DNA from 2 places in the Lacrimispora sp. genome. Region 1 is predicted to be linked to the other one. Evidence: riboswitches for the same ligand, from Rfam matches in the RefSeq annotation. Region 1 holds a riboswitch; the other holds the start of a gene.

Evidence for each region. A riboswitch is a leader RNA that binds a small molecule or an ion and turns the genes downstream of it on or off. The one in region 1 is predicted to bind FMN.
Region 2: linked by a shared signal. The riboswitch ahead of ribD (bifunctional diaminohydroxyphosphoribosylaminopyrimidine deaminase/5-amino-6-(5-phosphoribosylamino)uracil reductase RibD) and the one ahead of ACLTWA_RS04750 (ECF transporter S component) in region 1 are both predicted to bind FMN.

What each region holds. Positions count from the first base shown of each region.
Region 1 is NZ_JBKVXF010000001.1:956,991-972,069, reverse strand. It holds gene ACLTWA_RS04795 (citrate transporter) at 1-480, opposite strand, end outside; gene xylB (xylulokinase) at 692-2,215, shown strand; gene fsa (fructose-6-phosphate aldolase) at 2,244-2,897, shown strand; gene ACLTWA_RS04780 (L-fucose/L-arabinose isomerase family protein) at 2,931-4,409, shown strand; gene ACLTWA_RS04775 (BclA C-terminal domain-containing protein) at 4,646-6,739, shown strand; gene ACLTWA_RS04770 (LysR family transcriptional regulator) at 7,046-7,933, opposite strand; gene ACLTWA_RS04765 (cupin domain-containing protein) at 8,068-8,412, shown strand; gene ACLTWA_RS04760 (MFS transporter) at 9,037-10,374, shown strand; gene ACLTWA_RS04755 (DUF4846 domain-containing protein) at 10,499-11,386, shown strand; gene ACLTWA_RS04750 (ECF transporter S component) at 11,474-12,142, opposite strand; FMN riboswitch at 12,224-12,340, opposite strand; tRNA gene ACLTWA_RS04745 (tRNA-Ala) at 12,552-12,624, shown strand; gene ACLTWA_RS04740 (PhzF family phenazine biosynthesis protein) at 12,893-13,741, shown strand.
Region 2 is NZ_JBKVXF010000001.1:830,333-845,411, forward strand. It holds gene ACLTWA_RS04170 (MFS transporter) at 1-558, shown strand, start outside; gene ACLTWA_RS04175 (DUF4491 family protein) at 625-930, opposite strand; gene ACLTWA_RS04180 (YbaN family protein) at 951-1,325, opposite strand; gene ACLTWA_RS04185 (2-oxoacid:ferredoxin oxidoreductase subunit beta) at 1,497-2,342, opposite strand; gene ACLTWA_RS04190 (2-oxoacid:acceptor oxidoreductase subunit alpha) at 2,343-4,007, opposite strand; gene ACLTWA_RS04195 (ABC transporter ATP-binding protein) at 4,229-4,993, opposite strand; gene ACLTWA_RS04200 (FecCD family ABC transporter permease) at 4,990-6,015, opposite strand; gene ACLTWA_RS04205 (ABC transporter substrate-binding protein) at 5,975-6,913, opposite strand; gene nirJ2 (putative heme d1 biosynthesis radical SAM protein NirJ2) at 6,916-7,929, opposite strand; FMN riboswitch at 8,090-8,203, shown strand; gene ribD (bifunctional diaminohydroxyphosphoribosylaminopyrimidine deaminase/5-amino-6-(5-phosphoribosylamino)uracil reductase RibD) at 8,350-9,435, shown strand; gene ACLTWA_RS04220 (riboflavin synthase) at 9,435-10,061, shown strand; gene ACLTWA_RS04225 (bifunctional 3,4-dihydroxy-2-butanone-4-phosphate synthase/GTP cyclohydrolase II) at 10,070-11,281, shown strand; gene ribE (6,7-dimethyl-8-ribityllumazine synthase) at 11,284-11,745, shown strand; gene ACLTWA_RS04235 (type 1 glutamine amidotransferase) at 11,951-12,655, opposite strand; gene citF (citrate lyase subunit alpha) at 12,913-14,472, opposite strand; gene ACLTWA_RS04245 (aldolase/citrate lyase family protein) at 14,539-15,079, opposite strand, start outside.

The DNA of each region.
Region 1 (15,079 bases):
GTGTCCAAATAAGTTCATGGACATGGCGGCAAGCAAAGGATCCAAACCGGCTCTTACTGCAAAGGGAAAAACAATGGCACCGACTAAGGCGACTGCCGGAGAAGGCCAGAGAAACAGGGAAAAGACCAGCATGGTCAGGCCCAGTATCCACCAGGTGACGGAAGGAGATTTCATGATCTTTGACATAGGAGCCATCATTAAATAATCACTTCCCAGATCTTTTAAACATCTGGACAGAGAAATGACTAAGGCAATGGTGGCAATGATTTCCATAAATTCTCTGGAAGCATACAAAATGGCATTGAATACGGTCATGATACCCCCGGTTACACTGCCAAGACCTGTAACGCCCAAAAGAAAAAGAAATCCAATGCAGACCAGAAGGGTATCTTTCCTCAAAACCATTACGGACAGGATTACGATGACGCCGATAAGATAGAGATAGTGCATAGGTGTCAGCACCAGATAAGGATCAAACATAGAGACCACTCCTGTGAAAATGATATAATCTATTCTATGTCGGAAATTTTTTCCGGTACATATTTCATTTATTAGATTTTTATTTAAGGTTCAGGGATTAGAAAAACAAAAAAAGTGCAAAAAAGTGCTATTACTTGGACAAATAAGAGCACGCTTTTTTCCTCTGAGTATATTATAATCAGGTTAAGAGACTTTAGGAGGAGGTATCAGGATGAATTATCTGATTGGAATTGATGTAGGGACATCAGCCACCAAGACGGTTTTGTTTGAGGAAGGGGGGAGGGTGGTTGCTTCTTCCTCTATGGAATATCCTCTTTACCAGCCTGAAAACGGCTGGGCGGAGCAAAGACCTGAGGACTGGAGAGAGGCGGTGCTTAAGACTCTTTCTCAGGTGGTGAAGGAATCAGGGGTTATAAAAGAGGATATCAGGGGAATTGGTATCTCAGGCCAGATGCATGGGCTTGTCATGCTTGATGAGAACAATGAGGTAATACGCCCGTCCATCATCTGGTGTGATCAGAGAACCGGAGCGGAAGTAGAAGATATGCTTAAGATCATGCCAAGAGAAGCGTGGATCAGAATTACGGCCAATCCCCCTCTTACAGGCTGGACGGCAGCCAAGATCTTATGGGTGAGAAAAAATGAACCGGATCACTATAGAAGATGCAGACACATTCTTCTTCCTAAAGATTATATCCGTTACATACTGACCGGTGTATATGCAACCGAGGTTTCCGATGCCAGCGGAATGCAGCTTCTTGATGTGGCAAAAAGGTGCTGGTCAGAAGAGGTTCTGCATAAACTGGATATTGATCCGAAGCTCCTTGGAAGCGTATTTGAATCCTGTGAAGTGACAGGAACTCTTCTGCCTGAAATTGCAGCTCAGACAGGGCTTTTTGCCGGGACAAAGGTGGTAGGCGGTGCCGGTGATAATGCAGCGGCAGCGGTGGGGACCGGGGTGGTTCGGGATGGAACTGCTTTTACCACCATAGGAACTTCGGGCGTTGTATTTGCCCATAGCAGCCAGATCACCATAGATCCAAAAGGAAGAGTCCATACCTGCTGCTGCGCAGTTCCAGGTGCATGGCATGTGATGGGAGTCACCCAGGGCGCCGGTCTGTCCTTGAAATGGTTCAAGGATAATTTCTGTCAGGATTACATAGAAGAAGCCCAAAGGCAGGGCGTTGACGTATATGATCTGATCAACCGGAAGGTGGCTCGGGTAAAAGCAGGCAGTGATAAACTGCTTTACCTGCCGTATCTTATGGGAGAGCGGACTCCTCACCTGGACCCGGACTGCCGCGGCGTTTTCTTTGGATTGTCTGCCATTCATACAAAGGATCATATGCTGCGTGCGGTAATGGAAGGGGTTTCTTACTCTCTCAGTGACTGCAATGATATTCTGAAAGAGATGGGAATCAAGGTAGGACAGATGATGGCCTGCGGAGGCGGCGGAAAAAGTCCGGTCTGGAGGCAAATGCTTGCGGATATGTATGACTGTGAGGTAAAGACTGTTGAACAGACAGAAGGCCCTGCTCTTGGGGTAGCTATTTTAGCCGGTGTGGGCTGCAGAATTTATGAAAGTGTGGAGGCTGCCTGTGATGTGATGATTACAGAAGATAAGTCTGCGGGGCCGGAGGCCGGACAGGCAGAGCTTTATAAAAAGTATCACTCTTTATACAAAAAACTTTATGAAGATCTAAAGGACAGCTATAAGCAGCTTGCATCTTTGTAAGGGACGAACAGAAACAGGAGGATAAAAAATGCGTTTTTTTATTGATACGGCAAATGTAGAAGAAGTAAAAATGGCTGATGAAATGGGAATTATCTGCGGAGTGACCACCAATCCTTCACTGATTGCAAAAGAGGGACGGGATTTCGTTCAGGTCATCGGTGAGATTGCTTCCATTGTAGACGGACCTATCAGCGGGGAGGTGAAGGCGACTACGGCCGATGCGGAAGGAATGATCGCAGAAGGAAGGGAGATTGCTGCAATTCATCCCAACATGGTGGTAAAGATTCCGATGACAATGGAAGGCTTAAAAGCAGTAAGGGTTTTAAATGCAGAGGGAATTAAGACCAATGTGACTTTGGTGTTTTCGGCAGCCCAGGCTCTCCTTGCAGCAAGGGCAGGCGCTTCATACGTTTCCCCCTTTCTTGGCCGTCTCGATGATATTTCCATGCCTGGAATCGATTTGATCAGGGATATTATGGAAATCTTTGAGGTTCACGGGATCGAGACAGAGATTATTGCAGCCAGCGTAAGAAACCCTATTCATGTCATTGATTGTGCAAAGGCTGGGGCAGATATTGCAACCGTCCCTTATAAAGTATTGGAACAGATGACAAAGCATCCTCTTACAGATCAGGGCATTGAAAAGTTTAGACAGGATTATCTGGCTGTATTTGGAGAATAAAAGGAGAAGTAAGAAAACAGGAGGAGTCATAGTATGTATAATATCCCGGAATTAAAGGTAGGTATCGTAGCGGTCAGCAGGGATTGTTTCCCGGAAACTTTATCCGTCAACAGAAGAAAAGCTTTGGTAGAAGCTTATGGAGCGAAATATAATGCGGAAAATATTTACGAATGTCCGGTCTGTATCGTAGAGAGTGAGATTCACATGGTTCAGGCACTTGAAGATATCAAACAGGCAGGCTGCAATGCCCTTGTGGTATATCTTGGGAATTTTGGACCAGAAATATCAGAAACACTTTTAGCCAGACATTTTGACGGACCGGTGATGTTTCTTGCAGCGGCAGAAGAAAGCGGCGAAGATTTGATTCAGGGACGCGGAGATGCTTACTGCGGAATGTTAAATGCCAGCTATAATTTAAAACTGAGAAATATAAAAGCATACATACCGGAATATCCGGTGGGAACAGCAAAAGAATGTGCGGATATGATTGAAGAATTTCTTCCTGTCGCCAGAGCCTTAATAGGACTTTCAAGCCTTAAAATCATCAGCTTTGGCCCCCGCCCGTTAAACTTTCTGGCATGCAATGCGCCCATTAAGCAGCTTTATAATCTGGGAGTGGAGATCGAAGAGAATTCAGAACTTGATCTGTTTGAAGCATTTAACAAACATGCAGATGATCCAAGGATCCCTGATGTAGTAAAAGATATGGAACGGGAGCTTGGAGAGGGAAACCAGAAACCGGAGATTCTTCCCAAACTGGCTCAGTATGAACTGACACTTTTGGACTGGGTGGAAGCGCACAAAGGATACCGGAAGTATGTGGCAATCGCCGGAAAGTGCTGGCCTGCGTTCCAGACTCAGTTTGGCTGTGTACCATGTTATGTGAATAGTCGTTTGACCGGCAGGGGTATCCCTGTATCTTGCGAAGTGGATATCTATGGAGCTCTCAGCGAATTCATCGGAACTTGTGTCAGCATGGATGCGGTAACGCTTCTTGATATCAACAATACGGTTCCGGATGACATGTTTGAAGAAGATATCAAAGGAAAATTTAATTATACCCATCAGGATACCTTTATGGGATTCCACTGCGGTAACACCTGTTCAAAGAAGCTCTCTGACTGCTCTATGAAGTATCAGATGATCATGGCAAGAACCCTTCCGGAAGAGGTTACCCAGGGAACTTTAGAGGGCGATATAGCACCTGGAGATATTACATTCTTCCGTTTACAGAGTACTGCAGATAATATACTGCGGGCTTATGTGGCTCAGGGAGAGGTGCTGCCGGTAGCTACCCGTTCCTTTGGAGGCATCGGTATTTTTGCAATACCGGAAATGGGGAGGTTCTACCGCCACGTGTTAATTGAAAAGAATTTTCCGCACCACGGAGCTGTAGCATTTGGCCACTATGGAAAGGCTGTTTTTGAAGTATTTAAATATCTCGGTGTGGAAGAAATCGGATTTAATCAGCCAAAGGGAATGCTGTATCAGACTGAAAATCCATTTTCATAAGATTTATTTATAAAATAATAGATAATTGAAGGAAAGGGACTGCCGTACTGTTTGATTGGAATCAGACAGTGCGCAGCCTCTTTTCTTTTTTTTGCTGAAAAAGCAGCAGCCTGGCCGGGGATCATGCCAGGCTGTATGGCAAGTTACCAAAACCATACACGGCTCATAAAATATATATAGGCATGGTCAGTTACATGGATACATGCCAAAAATATAATGAAATGGGAGGATTAACTATGCCTAATAGTGCGCTTCAGATAGAGCTGAATACAGCGACAGCTGTTGCATCAGGTGCCAATGTTCCTTTTGATACCATAGTCTATTCAGCTGGCGGTATATCCTATAATCCGGCCACTGGTGTAATTACTTTTCTGGAAGCTGGCAGATTCGTAATAGATTGGTGGCTTGCAACACAGTCTTCTCAATCAACAAATGGTGCAGCTTTTGCACTGTCCTCTTCACAGGGAGATTTTATCGAGGGAAATTCTCCGATTAAAACCGGCGAAGTATTTGGGATTGGAATTGTAGAAGTAACTACAGCTCCAGCTACCTTGTCTCTCGTCAATATTAGTAATGCAACGGTATTTTTCGCAACTCAGGTTCCGCTAAAAGGAACGTTAGTCATCGTTCAGGATGATTTTGAATCTGGAGGAGGAACCGGTCCAACCGGAGCAACTGGCCCAACGGGCCCTGCGGGAGCAACCGGCCCAACAGGTCCGACGGGAGCAACTGGTCCTGCAGGAGCGACTGGCCCGACGGGAGCAACCGGCCCCGCAGGAGCAACTGGCCCCGCAGGAGCAACTGGCCCTGCAGGAGCAACTGGCCCGACGGGAGCAACAGGTCCCGCAGGAGCAACTGGCCCTGCAGGAGCAACTGGCCCGACGGGAGCAACTGGCCCTGCAGGAGCAACTGGCCCGACGGGAGCAACAGGTCCCGCAGGAGCGACTGGCCCTGCAGGAGCGACTGGCCCGACGGGAGCAACAGGTCCCGCAGGAGCAACTGGCCCTGCAGGAGCGACTGGCCCGACGGGAGCAACTGGCCCGACGGGAGATACCGGCCCAACCGGCCCAACAGGAGATACGGGAGCAACCGGTCCGACAGGAGATGCGGGAGCAACCGGTCCGACAGGAGATAGCGGTCCAACTGGCCCAACAGGAGATAGCGGTCCAACTGGCCCAACAGGAGATACGGGAGCAACCGGTCCTACGGGAGATACAGGAGCGACTGGTCCAACAGGAGATACGGGAGCAACCGGTCCTACGGGAGATACAGGAGCGACTGGTCCAACAGGAGATACCGGCCAAACCGGTCCAACAGGAGATACCGGCCCAACCGGCCCGACGGGAGATACCGGCCCAACCGGCCCGACGGGAGATACCGGCCCAACCGGTCCAACGGGAGATACCGGCCCAACCGGCCCGACGGGAGATACCGGCCCAACCGGCCCAACAGGAGATACCGGCCCAACCGGTCCAACGGGAGATACCGGCCAAACCGGTCCAACAGGAGATACCGGCCCAACCGGCCCGACAGGAGATACCGGTCCAACTGGTCCGACAGGAGATACCGGCCCAACTGGTCCGACAGGAGATACTGGTCCAACCGGTCCGACAGGAGATAGCGGTCCAACCGGCCCGACAGGAGATAGCGGTCCAACCGGCCCGACGGGAGATACCGGCCCAACCGGCCCGACAGGAGATAGCGGTCCAACCGGCCCGACAGGAGATACCGGCCCAACCGGTCCGACAGGAGATACCGGTCCAACCGGTCCGACAGGAGATACCGGCCCAACTGGTCCTACGGGAGATACCGGCCCAACCGGCCCAACGGGAGATACCGGCCCAACTGGTCCTACGGGAGATACCGGTCCAACCGGTCCGACAGGAGATACCGGTCCAACCGGTCCGGCAGGTCTGGAAGCTTTTGGAGGACGTTTTAGTGATACTGTACAGGTCCTGGGAGTTACTTTATTAGGAGAAGTGCAGGTGGAACTTGAAAATACAATGCCGGCAGAAAATGTGACTTATACGATAGCAGACAGTATTACAATTGGTACAACAGGAACTTATGAAGTTAGCTTTATGCTCAGAGGTAATGCTTCTATAGGAGCTGTTACAACAGTTGCGGTTCGATTGAACGGTACAGATATTCCTTCTCTTACAAATACTCAGGCATTAACAATTGCTACGGGAACGGAATTTAATGGTTCTGCAATTATAAGTCTGAATGCAGGAGATGTACTTGATTTGGCAGTTTCAGCATTAGTTGCACTTTCGCTGACACTTGCTTCTGGAACCAATGCCACACTAATTGTTAAGATGCTTGACTAACAGGAACAAAGGAGCTGTTGTAAAGGTAGATTATATATCTACTGGAGCAACAGCTCCGATTTAAGATTTAAATGATATGTATTCATATGCTATGGCAAAATAGAAATATAAATCGTAGATTTTCATCCGGAAATTGTACATTATAAATTCAATCGTATGTGAATTAGCAAAGGCTTGAAAATCTCCGATGTTACCCTGTTGACCATGGACAATGCTAAAAGTGAGCAACTGACTCCACACAAAAGCGACAGACAGATCACAGACAAGAGATGTTGTAAATAAGCCTTATGTTAAAGAATCAAACCTTTAATTATGAACTAAAGTTTTTGCTCTTACAGTATCAATAAAATCTTTTAGATTTTGTGAAATCCATTTATTTTTATGATATATCACCTGTGAAGCAAGTTTATAGTTTGTTGCATAGTTCAGCTTCACCAATTCATTGTTATCCAGTTCTTTTTGCACCGATAATTGTGGGAGAACACATATACCAAGCCCGCTGAGCACGGTCTGCTTAATTACTTGCAGACTGCTGGTTTCGAGGACAATTTTAGGAGTAATTGAAGCATTCAACAAATCCTTTTCAAACATTTTTCTATAACAGCAGTTCTGCCCGGTAAGAATCAGAGGAATATTTAAAAAATCTTCAATTGTTACTTCTGCTTTTTGAGCAAGTGGGTGTTCTGGAATTGAAAAAGCACATATGGTTTCGTCAATCATCAAAGCCGTATTAATTGAAGAATTATATATGGGTAGGTCAAGAGTAAATGAAATATCAATCTCGTTATTGACAAGTAAAGGTATAAAATCAGTTGAGTCCAAAACATTCAAATATAATTCGACGTTGGGATGTTTGGTTTGATAAGCCTTTATAATTTCAGGAAGCCGGTAAATGCAAATGGATTCTGAGGCCCCGATCGTAATACGTCCGTGGTCATTTTTATTCGCAAATTTATGCTTTAAATCATCTGTCAGATAAAGTATTTGGTTGGCGTATGCAATGAATTCTTCACCTTCTGGAGTTAGAGAAATATTTTTACCCAAGCGTTCAAAAAGTTTTACACCTAATTCACTTTCCAGCTGCTGTATTTGAGTAGTAACATTTGATTGTGCATAATGAAGATATTCGGCAGTTTTTGTAAAGTTTTTTAATTTACTTAATACCAGAAAAGTATGTAAACGCTTTAACTCCATATTCGGGAATCCTCCTGCTTAATGTATAGATCTGGAATAGAGATTGTTTTGATCAAAATAATCAATTTTACAGATTTTTCTTTCGATGATATCATTTAATAACAGAAAAATCAAATAATATGGAGGTATTTTATATGGAAACTGTAAACCTGTTAAAGGAAGTCAACAAAATCACTGAGTTATACACCTATAAAAAGATTGGTTTATTAAATGGAAATGTCCTAAGTATCGTTCAAGTGGAAAATCGAACATTGGATTTTCATGTTCATGAAAATTCAGATGAATTATTCTATGTTATTGAAGGTGGTTTTCATTTAGAAACGGAGGAAAAGAAAACAAAAGTAAATACCGGAGAATTAATTATTGTTCCCAAAGGGCTTAAACATCGTCCGGTGGTAAATGAATTGACGAAGTTCTTAATGATTGAATTATCAGGAACCCTCAATAAAGAAAATAGTGGAGATCAATATGAAGAGTAGCTATATTATTTGTTTTATTTCCATCATACAAAATTAAATGTGCTCAATGATCGTTACGAGAGGTAACGCATATATTGGTGCGGCAGAACAGGATCTGAAGATTCGGTTTGGTGGCAGTTTTGAAATTATAAGACTGCTGTTTTTCATTTGTGGCTTGCGGCGCTCTCCTTTGGAGAGTCTGTGGGACACTTTGCTGCAAAGTGAAACGTGTGAGAATCCTTGACTATGGCATGGTATAATAGTTTACAATAATTCGTTGCAAGCATTTTTCTTCTCAAAGAGGGGAGCTGATTCTCAAACCCGTAAATTCCCTATAATTTGAATAAAAATTCAAATCTTGGCTCTTTATTTACAAAAGAATTATATGGTTCTTATTAAGATGTGCTTTACTTTGCAGATATTACGCTGATATAATATAAATTAACAAATAAATGCTGTTTGGAACGGCATGAAAGCGGGGAAGAATCCATGAGATATCCCAAGGTGATTCAAATGAGCCAGTTTCTCTGTACAAGGTCTGATCTTGGACGAGGCTTGTACAGAGTTCGTTTCGTAATTTAAATTTACCTCGTCCGCATTGGATCTTGTACTTATAAGGATGTATACTTATAAGGAGAGAATACAATGAAAAATAAAAATAATTATATTATATTCTGGCTTGGACAATCTGTGTCACAGTTTGGAAGCTCTATGACGGCATTTGCTCTTACGATTTGGGCTTTTGAAAAAAACCAGTCTGCGATGAGTGTCTTATTAATGACCTTTTGTACCTATTTGCCATACATACTTGTCAGTGTTTTTGTGGGCGGATTCGTAGACAGTCATTCAAAAAAAATGATTCTTATTCTATCCGATACGATAGCAGCATTTTTAACGGTTGGTATTTTTATTGAAATGAGCAGAAATCAGCTTTCTTTGGAACTGATCTGTGTTGTGAATATGATTATTGGACTGACAAATGCATTTCAATCACCTGCAGCAGCAGTAGTAACAGGGTCTCTGGTTCCTGAGGGGCAATATCAAAAGGCGAGCGGCCTTCAGTCATTTTCTGGTAATTTAATTCTGGTGGCATCTCCTATGTTATCTGGAATGATCATTGGTTTGGCAGGCCTTCCATTTGTTTTACTTGCTGATTTACTGTCATTTGTGTTTTGTATGGCAACTTTATTCATTGTTAAAATTGAGCGCCATATTAATACGGATTCCGGGAGAAAAGAAGTTAAAAAAGAATCGGGGTGCAGGCAGACAGGCAGTCTCCACAATAGCCTTAGCTACCTAAAGAAAGAAAAAGGTATTCTTTATATTATTATAAGCATGGCAATTATTAACTTTTTTTCAAGGCTCACCTACGAAAATATTTTATCGCCTATGATTTTAGCCAGAAGCGGCAATGATGCAAAAGTACTTTCCGCAGTAAGCGGTGTGCTAGGGCTTGGTGGTATTCTTGGTGGTGTGATAGTTGCAAGCAGGAAAGGAAATGATAATCCTCTTAAGCTGGTTTATGTATCGGCAGGAGTTTCCTTTTTGTTTGGAGATCTGTTAATGGGAATGGGGAGGAATCTTGTAACATGGTTTATCGCTGGACTGGCGGCCAGTGTACCGATTCCTTTTATCATGGCAGGACAGACCATGATTCTGTACCGGACTGTTCCAGAAAAAATTCAGGGAAGCATTTTTGCCTTGCGTAAAGCAATCCAGAACTCCACCATACCTGTTGGAATTCTTTTGGGAGGTTATCTTGCTGATTATGTGTTTGAGCCGTTCATGGCATCCGGCCGGCCGTCAGCAGTGGTTTTAATGAAGCTGGTAGGAAGCGGAAAGGGGAGCGGAATGGCAGTTATGTTTTTATGTACAGGCATTTTGGGAGCATTCTCCTGTCTTATGAGTCATAAAAACCGTTATATAAAGGAGTTGGCAGATAAAATGTCGGAAAACAAGGCAGAGCCAGGCGATCTTTTATAACATAGCAAACCATCTTTTGCTGCTTGATTCTGTAGTATGAAGTTATGATAGACATATTACCATGACGGAGGTGCAAACTATGAATCAATGAATCTGTATGATAATTACAGGCGGTCTGGTCTGTGTGGCTGCAATACAGAATAAGGAGTTCTTGCTCAAACCAGAAGTTACTGTGGAAACAGAGCAGGCACCTTATGATGGATTCCCTGGTGAAGAGACAGTTTCTGTTAAACCAAAGCAAAAGTCTTTCATTAATCCATCGGGAGCGACCTTAGAAGAACGATTGATACCCCCTGATGGCTATGAAAGGCTTGAAAAACCAATGGGAAGTCTCCAGGGGTTCTTGAGAAATTATGCTATAAAACCAGATAAAAGTCCTGTACTTTTATATGATGGGAGCAGGAAGAAGAATCAGGATGTACATGCAGCCGTATTTTCCGTACCATTGGTGGAAGGTGATCTGCAGCAATGCGCAGACAGTGCCATAAGGATATATGGAGAATATCTCTGGTCAGTGGGGGCATATGATGCCATATCCTTCCATCTTACCAATGGTTTTTTAATGGATTACCCTTCATGGAGATCGGGAAAGCGTTTATCCGTAGAAGGAAATCAGGTGCGTTGGGAGGCGCGGGCAGCCTTTGATGATTCCGATGATAATTTTGCCAAGTATTTGAGGCAGGTCATGGTCTATGCAGGAACCATGTCCCTGGAAAATGAAAGCGGTAATGTAGAGCTTAATCAGATACTGGCCGGAGACCTATTCATCCGGGGAGGCAGTCCGGGGCATTGTGTGATGGTAGTAGATGTGGCAGAAGACCAGGCAGGAAATAAGTGTTTTCTTTTGGCACAGGGATACATGCTGGCACAGGAATTTCATGTGCTAAAGAATCCCCTTCACAAAGAAGATCCCTGGTATTACGTTTCGGAAATTAAGGAATCCCTTGTTACGCCGGAGTATGTATTTGAAAAAGATGGCTTGAAACGGTGGAAGGCATTTCTGGAGAAATAGAATGAAAAACAGCCATATTCCTGCTGTCTGAGATGATTCTTAAAAGTTATATTTCAGACAGCGTAAAAATGGCTGTTTTTTATTTTATTATATAATTCCTTTATAGACCATTAGCACCATGATGACGGTTACCAGTATAATTCCAAGGAGAAAAATTGTGCCTGAATTTATTTTTCCTGTCTTTTGTTCATCCTCTGACCGTGAGGCCAAAAGATTAGATTTTCTTAAAGTTGTGACAAGCGGCTTGTAAATAAGAAGGGTCAGTGCTGTATTGATTCCGCATTTTATCAGGTTAAATGGAACAATCGCCGGCAGCAGAAGCTGTACGACAGCTTCTCTCGGGTATCCCATATAAATGGGAGTAATTAAATAATTCCATAACACCATAATAATTGTCATAAGAATGCTGCCTAAAATCATTCCGGCAAAAGCGCTCTTCGTGGAATGGCGCTTTTGATAGAGGCAGGCTGCAGGGCAAACAAATGCCACCGTGGACAGAATATTCATGATCAATCCGATTACCCCTGTACTGCTGATTGTAAACATCTCCACAAAAGAAACAATTACGGAAATCAGAACGGAAGGCAAAGGCCCGAAAAGAAATCCCCCCGTCATAATAATCACATCTTTTGGTTCGTATTCCAAAAATGGTGCAGCAGGAATGAGTGGTATCCGAATGGCAAGAACCGCCACAAAGGCCAGTGCACAAAGCATAGCCATAATGGTAAGTCTGCTGGTTTTTTGGTTCATATTCATAATACATGCCTCCTGAAAAAAGTAACACCTGAAAGTATGTCCTTCAGGTGTTAATAATAGACGGTGTATTATCCTTATTTAACACATCTTCTTTCATCCAGACTATACTGTCGGTATTGGAATCAAACCAATTCTGCGCAATATGCGCTCGCGGACTTTACCGCCGATCGGGAATTACACCCTGCCCTGAAGACAACTATATGCAAATGTTCTGGATGTATTATAACATCACTCTAAAAAAATGCAATATGTTGTTGCAATTTTTTTTGTGGTTTGCTATAATAGCTGCCATGGGGGTATAGCTCAGCTGGGAGCGCGAGATGTCGGGTGTGCGACCCCTCAAAGAAGAAGTAGATTTAAAGAAGTAAAATGCTGGAAACCCAGATAAATAAAGGGTTTTCGACCATATGGGGGTATAGCTCAGCTGGGAGAGCGCTTGAATGGCATTCAAGAGGTCATGGGTTCGAATCCCACTATCTCCACTTAAACAATAAGCCACAGGCAGGAATGCTTGTGGCTTAAATTATAATTTACAGGGACGGGACACTTGGTAAATTAAGGGCAAAAGGGATTTTTCGTTTTTCAAAATGTGCCCTTTTACTCATTAAAATTGAAATGATAATTATGTTTTAGAAACCCGTAAATAGGTTTTCTTATACAGGGTATACAAAAGTGATTTGCTTACTGGAGAGTACCGTATAAAAAACAACTTTCCATATAAATGCTGTGCGGTGAAAAAGGAGAAAGCAAATGATTTATTATCATGTAGATGTGTTTAGCTGTGAAATTCTGTCAGGGAATGGTTTGACCGTTATATTTCATGAAGAAGATATAAGTATGCAATATATGCAGGCAATTGCACAGGAGTTCAAGCAATTTGAGACTATTTTTCTCAGACAGACTGGAGAGAAGCGTTTTCGCGCCAGGATCTTTACTGTGGAAGAGGAATTGGATTTTGCCGGGCATCCGATTTTAGGAGCCATGGCAGTAATTCACGAGAAACTGTATGCGGAAACACAGAACGCAACCGCAGTTTTTGAGTTAAACAATAAAACCTTGCAAGCGGAATCAGTAAAAATGGAAGGCTATTTTCAAGCTACGATGAATCAGGGGGTACCCAGATTTTTGGGAACTGTTGAGGGTGAATTGGTCAATATGTTTTTGCATGCGCTAAATCTTACAACAGACCATCTTCATCCTACTCTTCCAATGGAGGTCGTTTCAACTGGATTACCATATTTGATTGTTCCTCTTGCTGAAGGATTAGAAAAGGCAAAAATCAGTACCAAGGACTTTGAGGAGCAATTAGAGAAAATTCAAGCTAAATTTGTTTATTTGTTTAGTATAGATAGAATGGAAGGTCGTACTTGGGATAACAGAGGATTGATCGAGGATGTAGCAACCGGCAGTGCGGCTGGTCCGACTGGAACTTATCTCTATAAATGGAATATTTGTAATGCTGATGAAGATATATTAATTAATCAAGGCGGTTTCGTAGGAAGACCCAGCAAGATAAAAGTATCTGCGGATCAATCCACAGGACACATTAAGGTGGCCGGAGATGTTAGAATAATTGTGAAAGGACAACTCTTAATTTAAATATGCGCTTCCACCAAAGTCTCACTGGATTCAAGAAATATCTTTTTCACACAATCCACACATGTTGAAACAATGACAATGATGATATATTTTGGTAAAGAGAAGAAATATCAGAGGTGAACCGCAAGATGTTGTGGTTTTTGAGTGAACAATGAGCAAAAAGCAGGGCTGAAAAATGCAGTTTTCGGACCTGTTTTTTTGCTCTTCCACGGCTGACATAGGGTATAATGAGAAAAAAGTCTATTAAATAGGAATTTGGTAAAGATAAAAGACAACGTATAGCTCAACTGGGTGAGGGATTGAATGACATTCAAGAGGTTTTGGGTTCGAATCTCACTATCTCCATTTAAATTATAATTTATAGGGATGGGACATTTGATAATCTGGTGAATGTGCATATAGCAGCTTTTAACTATTGTATTAACGAGGTTTCGGTTTGTGCATAAGCATTTTTTGAGATACGTAAAGAAAAGCATTATGATCCGTATTTGAATATCTGCATTTTAGTACTCAAAAACAGGCCTGTTGCTATAGCAACTTTATGTGATGAAAAGAGGATATCTCATAGAAAATTTTAACTACTTGGAATAGCCTTTTTGGAGCGAATAAAAGGATTGGCAGCTACGATATTAAATGAGCTATCAAATCATGTTATGGAAAAATTTCCAGAACCCAAAGGCATGACTGGTGGGGATCAGCCATTTTTGAAGCCAAAGGTTATTATGTGGCAGATTACATATCGGCATACCGTTATGATATGGAAATATATCTGGCATGGGATGAGAGATTAATGAAGAAGTGTTCGTACTGGGGCAAATCCCGATATTTAGATAATAAAAATCTGTTTTTTCGTTATATATATTTCATCAATCTATAATTGTAATCGTAGGCTATTTTACGATTCCGCATGTAAAGGCAGGATTCGTTCAATATGTGATTATATGCCTGACCTCTTTTGGAATTACCGTCTTCGTATATGAATTAATCAAACGAATAAGAATTGCTAGATTCTTATTTGGGATTAAAAAAAGAATGAAATAAATAAATTTGTGCAGTCTGTCTAGGAATGCAGGAAACAGGTAAAATCCTCTTATAGGATGAAGTAGCTAATGGTTTTAACAAAGGTTAAAAAATCAGGAAGAAATTTTAGTAAATATAAGCTACTTCCAAAGGAATTCAGGTGCTGTAGTGATTCCTATTCTACTTCCGATACATGTTGAAACAGTGATTTTAATAACGTATTGTGGTTATGAAAAGAAAAATAAGAATTAGACTACAAGATGTTGTGGATTTTGAAAAAAATGAAGGTGAAAAGTGTGTTTCACTAAACAATTAGCC
Region 2 (15,079 bases), 130 kb from region 1:
ACCAGTTTTCTGATTGTTGCCGCCATGCTCGCAGCTCCATACATGGGGTATGTAACCATGTCTTCTTACATATATCAGAATCATTTTTCCCTGGATGCGCAAACTTACAGCTACTTTTTTGCTGCAAACTCGGCTTTTGCTGTTTTGGGACCTGTTATCTACATTCGCACCATTGGAAAGGTGTCCGGATTCCGTTTTGCATGGTGCTGCTTTGGCGTGGCTCTTTTGAGCGGAATCTGCGTCCTCTTTGCAGGAAACCGCTCGCCGTTCCTGTTCCTGGTTTCCTATATTCCATTTACCCTAGTGGAAGGAGCCATAAGACCTTTCAGTACCAGCATTCTTCTGGACCAGCAAAGCGAAGACATTGGTTCTGCCTCCTCTTTAATCAATGCGGTGCAGACCATACTAGGAAGTGCAGGCATGGCAATGGGTTCTCTGGCCTGGGGAAATATGGTCCATGGCCTTGGAATCATCATGATCTCCTGCTCACTGGCTGCCATAGGCGTCTGGCTGCTCCTGCTTAAAAGCAAGTGTTCCATAAAAGGACTGACTGCATAAATTTAGTCTAAAAAAAGAAGACGATTCTGCTTATCATCTCCTTCTTTTTAAAAATCGGTATGTATGTTATTCAAAGAACTTTTTCTTGGGATTGCGTGGAAACCATCCTTTTTCTACTCTTTTTTTCTGTTCAAAAAGTTCATTAATGCTCCACAAAAGGGAAAATCCCAGGACTGCCAAAAGAGGGGACAGTACTCTTCCGGATGCAAAAAGAGAGAGTATAATGCACACGATCCCGGAAACCAGAAATGCCGGCCATATTTTCGTTCCAAAATAATATTCTGCCTTAATGACCACCGGATGAAGCAGTCCAATCATAAGAAACGATCCAATTCCTATTATTATTCCATCATAATTCATAAGTTTCACCATTAGAAGTTCCTGTTTTCATATCAGGGACTTTCTTCTTTCCTTGTCTTGATTACAAATAGAAATACATAATTATGGAGGATAAAAGCAATAATCAGAAACAGGCGTACCGCCATATGATCAAGGAACAAAAAGGTTATCATCATCATAGCTCCGGCAGTTAGCTGAATGCTAAGCTTCTGTCTCCGGGTCAGGGATTTGTCCTCTTCATAGGGCTTTACATATTTTTCAAAAATCTTTGTGCTCCGGAACCAGCGGTCCAGCCTTTTGGAGCTTTTCGTAAAACAGAACAAAGAAAGCAGGAAGAAGGGTGTTGCCGGCAGCCCCGGCACCACGACCCCTGCCATTCCCAGAGCCATAGATATTATTCCCATGATCATCAGCAGAATCTTTCCCAATCATGCACCTCCTTCTTTATATTCCATCCGTTATCTTATTCTATTGCCGGCGAAAGAAGAATATTATTCTCTTTTCATCGATATGATCAAAAAGGCTAAGCCTGAAGTCACGGAAAACGACCTGAACTTAGCCTTTTTTTAGAATGATTTCAAGGTTGAACATTTATCTAATTATACAAAACTCTGAATCAGATCCTTTAATACACTGGCTTCAGATTCCTGTTCAATCAACGGCTTCCCGTCCTTTAGCAGATGCTGCTTTCTGTGGTACTCTGTTTTATCCTCCCTGTAAATGACTCCGGTAGGAATTTTATCACCGGATTCCATGACCAGCTTCATGGCTGCCAGCTTATCCCCCGAATCGTAATCTTCCCCAAGAGGTTCTACCGCATTTTTATAAAATGCAAAGGTATTAATTTTGTTGAAAGTAATACAGGGCTGCATAATATCCACGAATGCGTAGCCGGGATATTCAATTGCTTCTTTCATGATTGCTGTCAGCTGTTTGCCGTTGCCGCTAAAGCCTCTGGCAACAAAGCCTGCACCTGCAGCCAGTGCCAGAAGGATTGGATTTAAGGGCGGATTTATATTGCCTTCTGTCTGCACTCCTGTGATATGACCCTCCGATGTGGTGGGAGAAGCCTGCCCTTTTGTCAGACCGTAAATCTGATTGTCATGAACAAAATGAGTGATATTCACGTTCCTTCTGATGTTGTGGAGAAAATGGTTTCCTCCTTCTCCATAGGAATCTCCATCACCGGAATTTACTATTACCGTAAGCTTTTCATTGGCTATCTTTGCAGCCACTGCTGCCGGTAACGCTCTGCCGTGAAGACCGCAAAAGCTGTTGGCGCTTAAATACTGGGGAGTCTTTGCCGCCTGGCCGATTCCCGCTACCATAAGAACTTCATTCGGCTGTTTGCCAAGTTCTTCAAGTGCTGCTTTTAAACTGTTTAATATGGCAAAATTACCGCAGCCCGGACACCAGGCTGTTTCATAAGTTTTGAATTCTTCCATTTACCTCAAACCTCCTTTCAGTACCTCTTTCACGATTTCTTCCCCGGTAATCTGCCGTCCGTCGTATTTTAAAATGCTTCGGTCACAGCTGATTCCGGTTTCCCCACGGATTAAGGAAGCCAGCTGTCCGGTCGCATTCTGTTCCACATTGATCAGGGTCCTTCCTTTTGAGTACTTGATTAAGTTTTCCTGAGGAAGAGGATAAATGTCACCAAATACAAGGGCTCCATAGCCTCCTCCCTCCCGATTCAATGTTTTTACAGCCTCTTTTACCGGGCCATAGACAGAGCCCCAGGCAAGCAGCAGGGTGGTACAGTTCTCATCTCCCAAGAATTCCGGTTCCAAAAGTTCCTGGCATAAGCCCTTTAGCTTTCTCATCCGCTTTTCCATCATCTGGTTCCTGACTTCCGCAGATTCTGTGATCCAGCCTCTTTCATCATGCTCATCACTATCTGCCGTAACAAGATGGCTTGTGACTCCCGGAACCAGTCTTTTAGAAATCCCATCCTCTGTAATCCGATAGCGGAGATATTCTCCCTCTGCTTCTGCTGCGTAGGTCGTCCGGGTCAGTCTGGAAGGATCGTAAGGCTTCACACATGCCGTTCCATCTCCAAGATACTGGTCACTCAGCAAAATAACAGGGATCTGGTATTTTTCTGCAAGATTTAATGCACGTGCGGTCTGATAAAATGCATCTTCCTGATTTCTCAATGCAATGACCATGCGGGGAAATTCCCCCTGGGAAGCGGAAATAACAAACTTCAAATCACTTTGCTCGGTTCTGGTCGGAAGTCCTGTTGCCGGTCCCGGTCTCTGTACATCCACCGCTACAAGAGGAATCTCTGCAATTCCGGAAAAGCCTAATGCCTCTACTTTCAGACAAAACCCTCCGCCGCTGGTTCCTGTCATAGCTCTTGCACCTGCAAAAGATGCACCTAAAGCCATATTGATTGCGGCAATCTCATCTTCCGCCTGTTCCACAACCACACCGGCCAAGTTGCCAACCGAAGCCAGGTATTCAAGCACTGCCGTGGAAGGAGACATAGGATATGCGGAATAGAACTTCAGACCTCCTGCCACCGCACCAAGTCCAAGGGCCTCACTGCCCGAAATCAGCATATAGTCCTGAAAGCCGCCGTCAAGATGCTCATACATGGATTCCACCCGGTTATATCCCGCTTCTGCTGCTTTCACATTTACTTCAAGAATTTCTTTTTTCATGACACCGGCCATGATTTCTTCTACATAGGTAAAAGGTTCCCCAAAAAGTTTCAGCACCGCACCAATGCCAACACTTGCAAATGCCCTCGGATTACCCAGTTCTTTTGCCAACTGGTTCATGGGAAGTTTTATAATGTTTTTTTCATCAGCCGGACAATCCAGGCTGGTATCGCACAATACAAATCCTCTATCTGTCAGTTTATCCTTATGTAATTCAACGGTTTCTTCATTTAATGCAATAATTCCATCAAGAACATCGCTATGAGAAGTAATTTCTTCCGTTCCGAAACGGAGTAATGAAAAATTATGGCCGCCGCGTACCCGGGACATAAAATCCCTGGTGGTAAAAATATAATAGCCGGAACGCTTCAGCAGCTTTTCTAAAATAGCAACTGTGGTATCAATTCCCTGTCCGGCTGCACCGCCAATCAGAATATTGTACATAGGCTTACCTCCTTATGAATTTTGACCAATTATAACAAAGTTCGATTATATTTTCAATATTCTTCCGGTTGTTTTTATAAATTTTATAATTATTTTATTTTATATCCAATAAAGTTTGAATTCTTTTGTTATTCCCCTTATTACCGAAACATCGGGTAAATAAAGCGGAACGCCGCCCCGGACTTGCCGGTAAGTGTTCTGCGCATGGAGACGATAGATTTTTACATTTTTATAATATAAAATTGGGATTTTTCTGATTCCGAAAAGCTTTGGATTTTCACATGAAAGGTATCGCCAATGCTTTGATGCAGCTCCTCATCAAGCACAGAATGATAGGATTTGATTTTTCCTTTTTCCATTAATAAGATAAAATCTGCATAGTTTAGGGCCAGAGCCATATCATGCAGAACCATGACGACTGTTTTTCCCAGGGTTTCATTTAATTCCCGAACCAGTTCCATTATTTCATAGGAGACATTTATATCCAGATAAGTAGTCGGTTCATCAAGAAATATATACGGTGTATCCTGAGCCAATATCATGGCAAGAAACACCCGCTGGCGTTCCCCTCCGGACAGCTGATCCATGTTTTTATACTTAAGGGAGCTGCAGCAAGCCAGTTCCATGGCATACTCTGCAATGGTTTTATCCTCTTCTTTAAAAGGTCTTAAAGGAGACTGATAGGGGTATCTTCCGGATAAGACCGCACGTTCCACTGTCATTTCAGGAATAAGGTTATTTTGCAGAAGTACAGATACTTTTCTTGCAAAATTCTTCCGCTTAACGGCACCAATTTCCTGCCCATCCAAAAGTACTTTTCCCTTCTGTGGACGCAAAAGGCGGGAAGCCAGCTTTAATACCGTACTTTTTCCGCACCCGTTTGGACCGATGATCGCCGTTACTTTTCCTTTTTCAAAGGTTACGTCCATATCCTGTATCAGCGGCTGCTGATTGTAGGAATAAGTCACTTTTTCAAATCGGATCATTCTTTTCCTCCGTTTCTCCTGTTTTTAAAGATCAGATACAGAAAAAAGGGACTTCCAATCAAAGACATTAAAATCCCAACCGGCAATTCGTAGGGAAGGAAAATTGTCCTTGCAAGCAGGTCGCACAGAATTACAAACATCCCTCCCATAAGGGCACTGGCAGGAATTACGAAACGATTGTCTGATCCAATGAGCAGCTTCACCCCATGGGGAACCAAAAGCCCCACAAAGCCGATCAGTCCGGCAAAACTTACAGCGGAACCGGCAAGTACGGCAGCAATTGCAAGATACAGACACCGGCTGACTAAAATATTCATACCAAGTGTTTTTGCGCATTCCGCCCCCAGATGGAGAAGGTTTAATCCGCTGGAACAAAGCATTGCAAGCATCAGACCTAAAAGGATAAGGACAGCCGGGAAGGCAATGGCATTTGCCGTCAGGGAGGAAAGCCCCCCTACCAGAAAATTGCCTGCTCCCACATAGGCATCCGGACAAAGGATCATAATGGTATTCATTCCGGCACTGAAAATGCTGTTGATTACAAACCCGGTCAAAACCAGCAGCAGCTGGGACATTCGGCTGCCTGCACCGGCTAACAGTACCAGCATGGAAGCCAACAGCGCTCCAAGAAATGCTGACACCGGAAGCAGACCGGACTGTGCCGGAAACAGAGCAGATGAAAGAAGAACAAAAAATCCGGCTCCGGCGTTGACTCCTATGATGTTCGGACTTGCCAGCGGATTATTCAGCACAGACTGTATGATGGTTCCCGATACCGCAAGACCGCTTCCCGCTAAAAGCGCCCCAAATACTCTTGGCAAGCGGACGGTCATAATAATCCGGTATAAAAAATCATCCGGATCGTTCCGGATCAAAGTATCAAAAAACACAGGCACTCCAATGGGACTTGCTCCCAGGCACAGGCCTGAACCAACAGAAATCAAAAGACCGGCTCCTGAACACAGCAAAAGGAGCAGCGCCTTACGATTGGTTCCCATAAAGGATTTCAGAAAGGTATGCATAACTATCTCCCCATTTCGCATCTGGCTTATACAGAAACTTTTCCTTTGGCAAAATAATATACCGTCCATTTTGCACTGCACTCAGGCCGTTCCATGCCGGATTGTTTTCTACGGTCTTTTTTAAGTTTTTTTCAGCCAGTTCTTCATCATTTCCCATGGCAACAACAAAGATATAATCGGGATCGGCTTTTATAATGGATTCTATATTAAACTCCTTTAACAGGCTCTGATTTTGATCTGCAATGTTTACACAGCCTAAATCCTTTAACATCTTTCCGGTCATGCACTGAGAATTCTTAACAATGGCTCCGCCTGAATAGGTTATGAGAAGCAAAACGGTCTTAGGCGTTTGATCCTTGCTTTTTGTGATGATGGTATGAATCTGCTCTTTCACCGCCAGACCATTCTTTTCATACAAATCGTCCCGGCCTGTAATATCCGTACAGATTTTAAGCATTTTTAAATAATCTTCAAAGTAAGTCACATCAAAATAAGCGGCGGTAATTCCGGCCTGCTTAAACGTTTCCTTTAAAGCCACATGTTCCTTTGTCTCAGAAGACAGGATCACAAAGTCCGGATCACATGCCAGGATCTGTTCCACACTGGGATTGTTGTAGGTTCCTACCGTAACTACAGGTTCCGGAAGTGTCAGCCCTCTTTCCTCAAAAGCATCATCTGTAACTGCCGTCAGCTCTCCTCCGGCATCCAGCCATATTTCTGCAAAACTGCCCATAAGAGCCACCACTCTTTCAGGCTTTTGAACAGCAATTTCCTGATCAAGCGCATCTGCAAAACGGTACCCCTCTCTGGAAGGCGGCGGTTCCTTTCCGTTATCGCTGCAGCCTGACAAAAAGCCTGCAAGCAGAAAAAAAATCACTCCAACCATCATTCTTCTCACTTTCAATCTGCCACAACACCTCCTGTTTCCAATTGCTTTCCATAGGCACAGTAACTGTCCTCTGCCATATAGTCGCCTTCATGGTAATATCCTGCCCTTGCGCGGCAGCCGCCGCACTCTTTTTCGTAGATACAATCACGACATGTCCCTTTATATCGCCGTGTTCGCAGATTTTTGAATAACCGGCTGCTTTTCCATATCTGATCAAAGGGCTGTTCCCTTACATTACCTGCTTCCTCTACCATATAGGCACAGGGCCTGACCGTTCCCACAGGATCAATGATACAGTAGGTCAATCCGGCAAGACAGCCTTTTGTAAAACGGGTTTTCACATCCATCTGCCGGGCTACCCGGATAAATTGTGGTGCACAGGTGGGCTTTATATCAATGGAAACCTGCTTCTGCTTCTCCATAATGGTTTTTAAGAGTTCTTCATATTCCATCACCTCCAGGGAGGTTTTTTCCAGAAACTTTCCTCTTCCTACCGGAATCAGGAAAAATAAGTAACTGGCGATTGCTCCTGATTCCACACAGAAATCAATGATATCGCATACTTCCTTTTTATTCCAGTCCATGATGGTCGTATGGATCTGAAAGGGCAGACCTGCCTTTTTGCAGTTTTCTATCCCTTTCAAAGTCATTTGAAATGCATCCTCTTTTCCCCTGAAAAAGTTATGTCTGTCTTCTTTTAAGCTGTCCAGGCTGATGCCCATGGCCTTTGCACCGGACTGCTTTAATTTCATGGCTGTTTCTTCTGTGATCAGCGTCCCGTTGGTTCCAAAGACCGGACGCAGTCCTATGGAAGCGGCGTAAGAGACCAGTTCAAAAATATCCGGACGCATGAGCGGCTCTCCTCCGCTGAATATCATAATCTTAAAACCGGCTGAGGCTATCTCTCCGATCATTTTCTTTGCTTCGTCTGTGGTCAGTTCCTCTGCGCTTTTTCTGCCGGCATCCTGATAGCAATGCCTGCATCTTAAATTACACTGATTGGTGGTCAGCCACGATACAATCATCCATTTTCTCCTTCCCTATACGTTTTGCCCATAGTGATTAAAAGTATATGCCTATTATATGTACAGGGCCCGTTCCATAGAATCAGGCTTTCCGGACTCCTTGAAGTTTAAGGCACTTGACAACGCTTTTTCTTCGTGCTATATTAACAAATAATTGAATACATATCTTCAGGGCAGGGTGTAAATCCCTACCGGTGGTAAAGCCCACGAGCCGCAAGGCTGATTCGGTGTGATTCCGAAGCCGACAGTATAGTCTGGATGAAAGAAGATGCAGACACATTTTTATGTGCATGGTATATTCACTCTGAAATCGTTTTGATTTCGGAGTTTTTTGTTTTTTATACCATTCCCCTCCATCATGTGATTACAGGCCTTGAACGATATCGGTTCAAGGCATTTTATATTTTAGGAGGTGTGCTGTTGACAGACATTGATTACATGAGAAAAGCATTGGCTCTTGCAAAAAAAGGGGTTGGCTGGGTCAGTCCCAATCCAATGGTGGGGGCTGTTATCGTAAAGGATGACAGGATTATTGGAATGGGCTTTCACCAGCGATCTGGTATGCCCCATGCGGAGCGTGAAGCCCTATTAAACTGCATGGAATCTCCTCAGGGAGCAACCCTTTATGTGACTCTGGAGCCATGCTGTCACTATGGCAAAACGCCGCCATGCACCGACGCAATCATCGAAAGCGGAATCCGAAAGGTTGTCATCGGTTCCCCGGATTCCAACCCTGTTGTAGCCGGCAAAGGAGTCAAAACCTTGCGTCACCATGGAATCGAAGTTACGGAAGGGATTCTTTTGGAAGAATGCCGAAAACTCAACCAGGTCTTCTTCCACTTCATGGAGAAACAAACACCCTACGTCGTAATGAAATATGCAATGACGATGGACGGAAAAATTGCCACTTATTCCGGAAAATCCAAGTGGATTACGGGGGAATCCTCCCGTCTTCAGGTGCAAAAAGACAGACACAGATATTCCGGAATCATGGTTGGTGTAAATACCATACTCGCCGACAACCCTATGCTGACCTGCCGCTTAAACGGCTGCAAAAGCCCCAGCCGTATTATCTGTGACACCCGCTTAAGGACGCCTTTAACGGCCCATGCCGTTCAAACTGCCAGTCAGTACAAAACCATTCTGGCTACCTGCTGTACCGATGCGTCCAAAATAAAACCGTATGAGGAGGCCGGATGCCAGGTCCTTACGGTTTCTCAAAAGGAAGGACGGGTGGACTTAAAGGAACTGATGATACAGCTTGGGAAACGGAACGTGGACAGCATTCTTTTGGAAGGCGGAAGCACGTTAAACTGGTCCGCTTTAACAAACGGAATCGTAAATAAAGTGCAGGTTTATACCGCACCAAAGTTGTTTGGCGGCATTGACGCAAAATCTCCCATCGGCGGCACCGGGGTGGAATCTCCAGACCATGCGTTTGCATTATCGCCGCCCCGGATCACAGTACTGGGAGACGATATCCTTTTTGAAAGCGAGGTGCTTTGATGTTTACAGGTATTATTGAAGAAACCGGTATTGTGCGCAGCGTAAAAAAGGGGGCACGTTCTGCGGTTCTGACCATTGGCGCATCCGGGATACTAAAGGATATTAAAACAGGGGACAGCATTTCAGTCAATGGCATCTGCCTGACCGTGACTTCTTTTACTCCTACGGAATTCACTGCAGATGTGATGCACGAAACCATGATCCGCTCCTCTCTTTCAAGGCTTCCTTCCGGTTCCATGGTGAACCTGGAACGGGCAATGCCTGCGAATGGCAGGTTTGGCGGCCATATCATCACCGGACACATCGACGGAACCGGAATCATCCGTTCCATGGAACGGGACGGCAATGCCATCTGGTATACCATACGGACGACGAAAGAAATATTGCGTTACATTGTAGAAAAAGGCTCTATAGGGATCGACGGCATCAGCCTGACCGTTGCCAGACTGTCAGAAAATGATTTCAGCGTATCCGTTATTCCCCATACTGCCAGGCAAACAACCCTGTCCGTCAAAAGGGTTGGGGATACTGTCAATCTGGAAAACGACTGTGTAGGAAAATATGTTGAAAAATTCCTTGGAGCTGCTGCCCCATTAAATAACATTTTTTCATACAGTCAGAATTAGGAGGGAATATGTTTCATTTTAATACGATTGAAGAAGCACTTGAAGATCTGCGCCAGGGTAAGGTCATACTGGTTACTGATGATGAGGACCGGGAAAATGAAGGGGATTTGATCTGTGCGGGCCAGTTTGCCACTACGGAAAATATAAATTTTATGGCTGTCCACGGAAAAGGACTGATCTGTATGCCCATGAGCGCTGCCCTTTGTCAAAAACTTCAGCTTCCTCCAATGGTTCAGGATAATACCGATAACCATGGAACTGCTTTTACGGTTTCCATTGACCACATCAGTACCACCACCGGAATTTCTGCACAAGAACGTGGAATTACAGCCCGTGCCTGTGTGATGGAAGACGCAAAGCCGGAGGACTTTCGCCGTCCGGGTCATATGTTTCCTTTAATCGCAAAATCAGGCGGTGTTTTAGAACGGAACGGTCATACGGAAGCAACGGTCGACTTACTTCGTCTTTCCGGTCTGAAAGAGTGCGGATTATGCTGTGAGATCATGAAGGAAGACGGAACCATGATGCGCACTCCGGAATTAATAAAACTGGCAGAAGCTTACGGCCTTACCTTCATCACCATCAAAGAACTGCAAAATTACCGCAAAAAGCATGACAAACTGGTAGAATGCGCTTCCGTGACGAAAATGCCCACCAAATATGGGGAGTTCAAAGCCTACGGCTATGTAAACAAGCTCAATGGGGAACATCACGTTGCATTGGTCCGGGGAGAAATCGGAGATGGAACCAATCTCCTGTGCCGCGTCCATTCGGAATGCCTGACCGGGGATGCCTTTGGCTCTCTCCGCTGCGACTGCGGCCAGCAGCTTGCGGCCGCCATGAAACAGATGGAACAGGAGGGACGGGGCATTCTTCTCTATATGCGGCAGGAAGGCAGGGGCATCGGCTTGATCAACAAGCTTCGTGCCTATGAATTGCAGGATCAGGGGCTTGATACTCTGGAAGCAAATCTGGCTTTGGGTTTTGACGGTGACATGAGGGAATATTACATTGGTGCTCAGATACTGAAGGATCTGGGTGTGAAGACTCTGCGCCTGCTGACGAATAATCCGGATAAAGTATACCAGCTTTCTGATTTCGGAATGGAAATCACAGAACGGGTCCCTATCCAGATGAGTGCCACCGCCTATGACTTGTTTTACTTAAAGACCAAACAGTCCAAAATGGGACATCTGTTAAATTATAAAAAGGAGCTTTGATCATGAACATATTTGAAGGAAAATTAGTATCTGAAGATATAAAAATAGGTATTGTTGCCGCCCGCTTTAATGAATTTATAACCTCAAAGCTGCTTTCCGGCGCTCTGGACGGACTAAAGAGGCATGAGGTCTCCGACGAAGACATTGATGTGGCCTGGGTACCCGGAGCCTTTGAGATTCCGCTCATCGCATCAAAAATGGCCAAAAGCAAAAAATACGATGCCGTTATCTGCCTGGGTGCCGTCATCCGTGGCAGCACCAGCCACTATGATTATGTCTGCAATGAAGTTTCAAAGGGAATCGCACAGATATCTCTTGCCAATGATATTCCCGTATTATTCGGTGTGCTGACAACAGAAAATATTGAGCAGGCCATAGAACGCGCCGGTACCAAAGCAGGAAATAAAGGCTTTGACTGCGCAGTCAGTGCAATAGAAATGGTAAATCTGATGCGTGCATTTTAATATTTTTTCATTTTATATATAAAAAAGACAGCCTCCATTTCATGGAGGCTGTCTGATACTTATACTACAAAAATTCAACAGCTTCAGCCCTGCCTTGATTCTTTCTGTCCCAGAAGATCCCATCGTCCGTTTTTCAGGGGCTAAGCTTTTCACATTACCGCTCTCATAAAAATACAGCGCTTTACTATCTTTCGTTCATTTGCTGTCAATCGTTCTGTAAGTTTTCCAACTTATCTAAAAGCTGCAGCATCCATTGGTTATTCTGATCTATAAACCTTTTGCCAGCCAGTATTTCACTGACTGACTGTATATAGGTGCCCGGAACCATCTCGTCCCTGCAATTTTCAATTAAATCTGTGATGATCTGCCTCGTATTCTCCAAATGGAATTGGAATCCATACACCCTTTTTCCATAGGCAAAAGCCTGATTCCTGCAGGCCTCATTGGTAGCAATCAGCATGGACTCTTTCGGCAAATCGGTAAAGGTGTCTCCATGCCATTCAAAAACAACCGGATTTGGCGGAAAGTGAGAAAACTGGGGCAAAGCCATAGCCTCTTTTGTAAAAGTCACTGGAAACCAGCCAATTTCACTGTACTGATTTTTTACTACCTTTCCGCCAATCACGTCCGCAATCAACTGTGCTCCCAGACATAAGCCAAGGATTAACTTATTCTCGCTGATGGCTGTCTTTATAAATTCTTTTTCTTTTATCAACCATGGATATGTTTCTTCCTCATAGATATTCATGGGACCGCCCATAATAACCAGCCAGTCAAAATCCTCCCCAGCTGGCAGTTTGTCGTCCTCAAATAACCGGGTACAGGTAACGGGATACTTCCTGCTTTCGGCCCAGCTAAGAATAATCCCGGGATTTTCAAACGGTACATGCTGCAGATAATGAATTCTCATAATAGCTCCTTCTTTTAAAATTTCAGCAACTTCCTGAGCACTAAGGAGATCATTCTCTATAAATTAATCCTCCATTAGATAAGAATATAATGCTTCAGTGCCCAAAATAATAATAAAACATCAGATGTTTATTCAGAATCTTACGCCACACGGTCAATAATATTTTGTAATATTCTATTATTTTGAGCCAATCACTGTAATATTACCATAACAGAACAATCATGGCAAGAATAATTCAATCTGCTGGAAACCATCTGTCAATCCAATACAAGGGGCTTTATCTTTTTTACAACATCTAAAAGTGTTCCGTCTCTTGCTTCCACAATGGCTACAACCTTGTCTTCCCATTCCAGTTTATCCGGAGTTCCCACCAGACTATAAGCCTTATCTTTCAAATATTCAATTGTCACACGAGAAATCCCTGCGCTGTCAAGACATTCCTCCAGATCCTTTCTTAAGGGGTTTACCGCAATTCCATAATCCGTAACCAGAACATCTACGCAGTCTCCGGGTGTGGTAACCGTAACGACACGGTCACACACCGTAGCCATCCTTCCTCTGGTCAGAGGGGTTACGATAATACAGCATTTGCTGCCGGCCGCGGTATCGGGATGACCGCCCGGGGCACCTCTTAGGACTCCGTCCGAGCCTGTAATAACATTTACATTAAAATCCGTATCAATTTCCAGAGCAGATAAAACCACAAAATCCAGCATATTGACATAAGCACCTTTGTTTCCCGGATTTGCATATTCGCTTAAGCTGATTTCCAGATGTTTTGGATTCTTAAACAAATGGTCAATGGCACCCTGGTCAAAATCCTGCGTATCAAGAATATATTCCACCAGTCCCTTATCCTGAAGCTTGCAGATAGAACTGCTGGTCCCGCCCAATGCAAATTTCATTTTAATTCCCTTATCTGTCATATGGCCTTCAAGAAAGCGGTTTACTGCAAGAGAAGGTCCTCCCACTCCGGTCTGGAAGGAAAATCCGTCCTTGAAATATGGGGTTGCTGCAATGATTCTTGCAACATCTTCAGCCATCATCAATTCTCTTGGATTTTCCGTCATTCTTGCTTCCTTGGTAGAAATCTTTTTCGCATCTCCAATATTTTCCACAACACATACACAATCCACATCAATGGCAGAGATGGATGACGGCATGTTGGGGAAATCCACCAGTGTATCAGTAATGATTACTGTATGGTCGGCATAATGGGCATCATGAATGGCAAATCCCATATTTCCGCAGTTATTTTTTCCGCCTACGCCCTTGGCATTACCAAATTCATCGGAAGTGGAAGCGGCCAGGAATGCAATATCAATATGAACCTCTCCTGCTTCCACGGCTCTTGGCCTTCCTCCGTGGCTTCTGATAATTGCAGGGGTTGCCAGCTTTCCCGCTGAAATGACTTCACCGATACGTCCCCTCACACCAGACGTCTGTACGCCAATGATCTTACCCTCTTCAATATAATCTGCAATAATATCCTGTGCGCTTCCAAGAGAAGTTGCTGCTACTGTTATATCCTTTAACCCCATCTCTTCCACCAGGACCTTTGCTACCATGCTTGCCACATAATCTCCGTCTCTGAACTCAGTATGGAAGGAAAATGTCATTCCGTCATGGGCACCGCATCTTTCACAGGCTTCCCGGATGCTTTTGCACAGTTTACTTTCCACTGGCTTTACAAAACGGCATGCCTTTGGTGAATCCTTTTTTATATACTTGCCATCCATATAGTATTTTCCCTGATAGACCTCTTTTCCATTTTTAAGAAGCTCATCCGGAATCTCTCTGTTCACGGCGTTTATCATTTCATTACTTCCTTTCTCAATCAATTGTTCATACCCTGTGTTCTTTCTTTTCCCTGCGGCCGTTTCCTATAAGTCTCCCTGGTAGACGCCGCATGCTTTGGCTAAATCAAGAATTCTTCTGGCATCCTCAAAGAATGGAATATCAACCATTTTCCCATCTACCGTGTAGACACCAATGCCGGAATCGGCCTGTTCGTTAAAGGAACGCACCAGTTTTTCTGCATAGGCAATTTCTTTTTTAGTCGGAGCAAATGTTTCGTGTACGAAACGGATCTGTTTAGGATTGACCACACTTTTTCCATCAAATCCCATTTTATGGTTCTGGATTACTTCGGCCCGAAATCCTTCCATGTCATCAATATTGGGGAACATGGTATCAAAGCACTGGACACCTGCTGCTCTTGCTGCCAAAAGCATCTGGCCTCTCGCCGCCAGCATCTCAATCCCGCCTTCTTCGATCTGGACATGCATGCTTTTACGGAAATCTCCGCCGGAAATCGCACAGCCAAACATTCTGTCTGAGGCGGTAACAATTTCATACGCATTTAAAATTCCCTTGGGACTTTCTAAAGCTGCCATGAGAAGTGTTCTTCCCACTTCCACACCG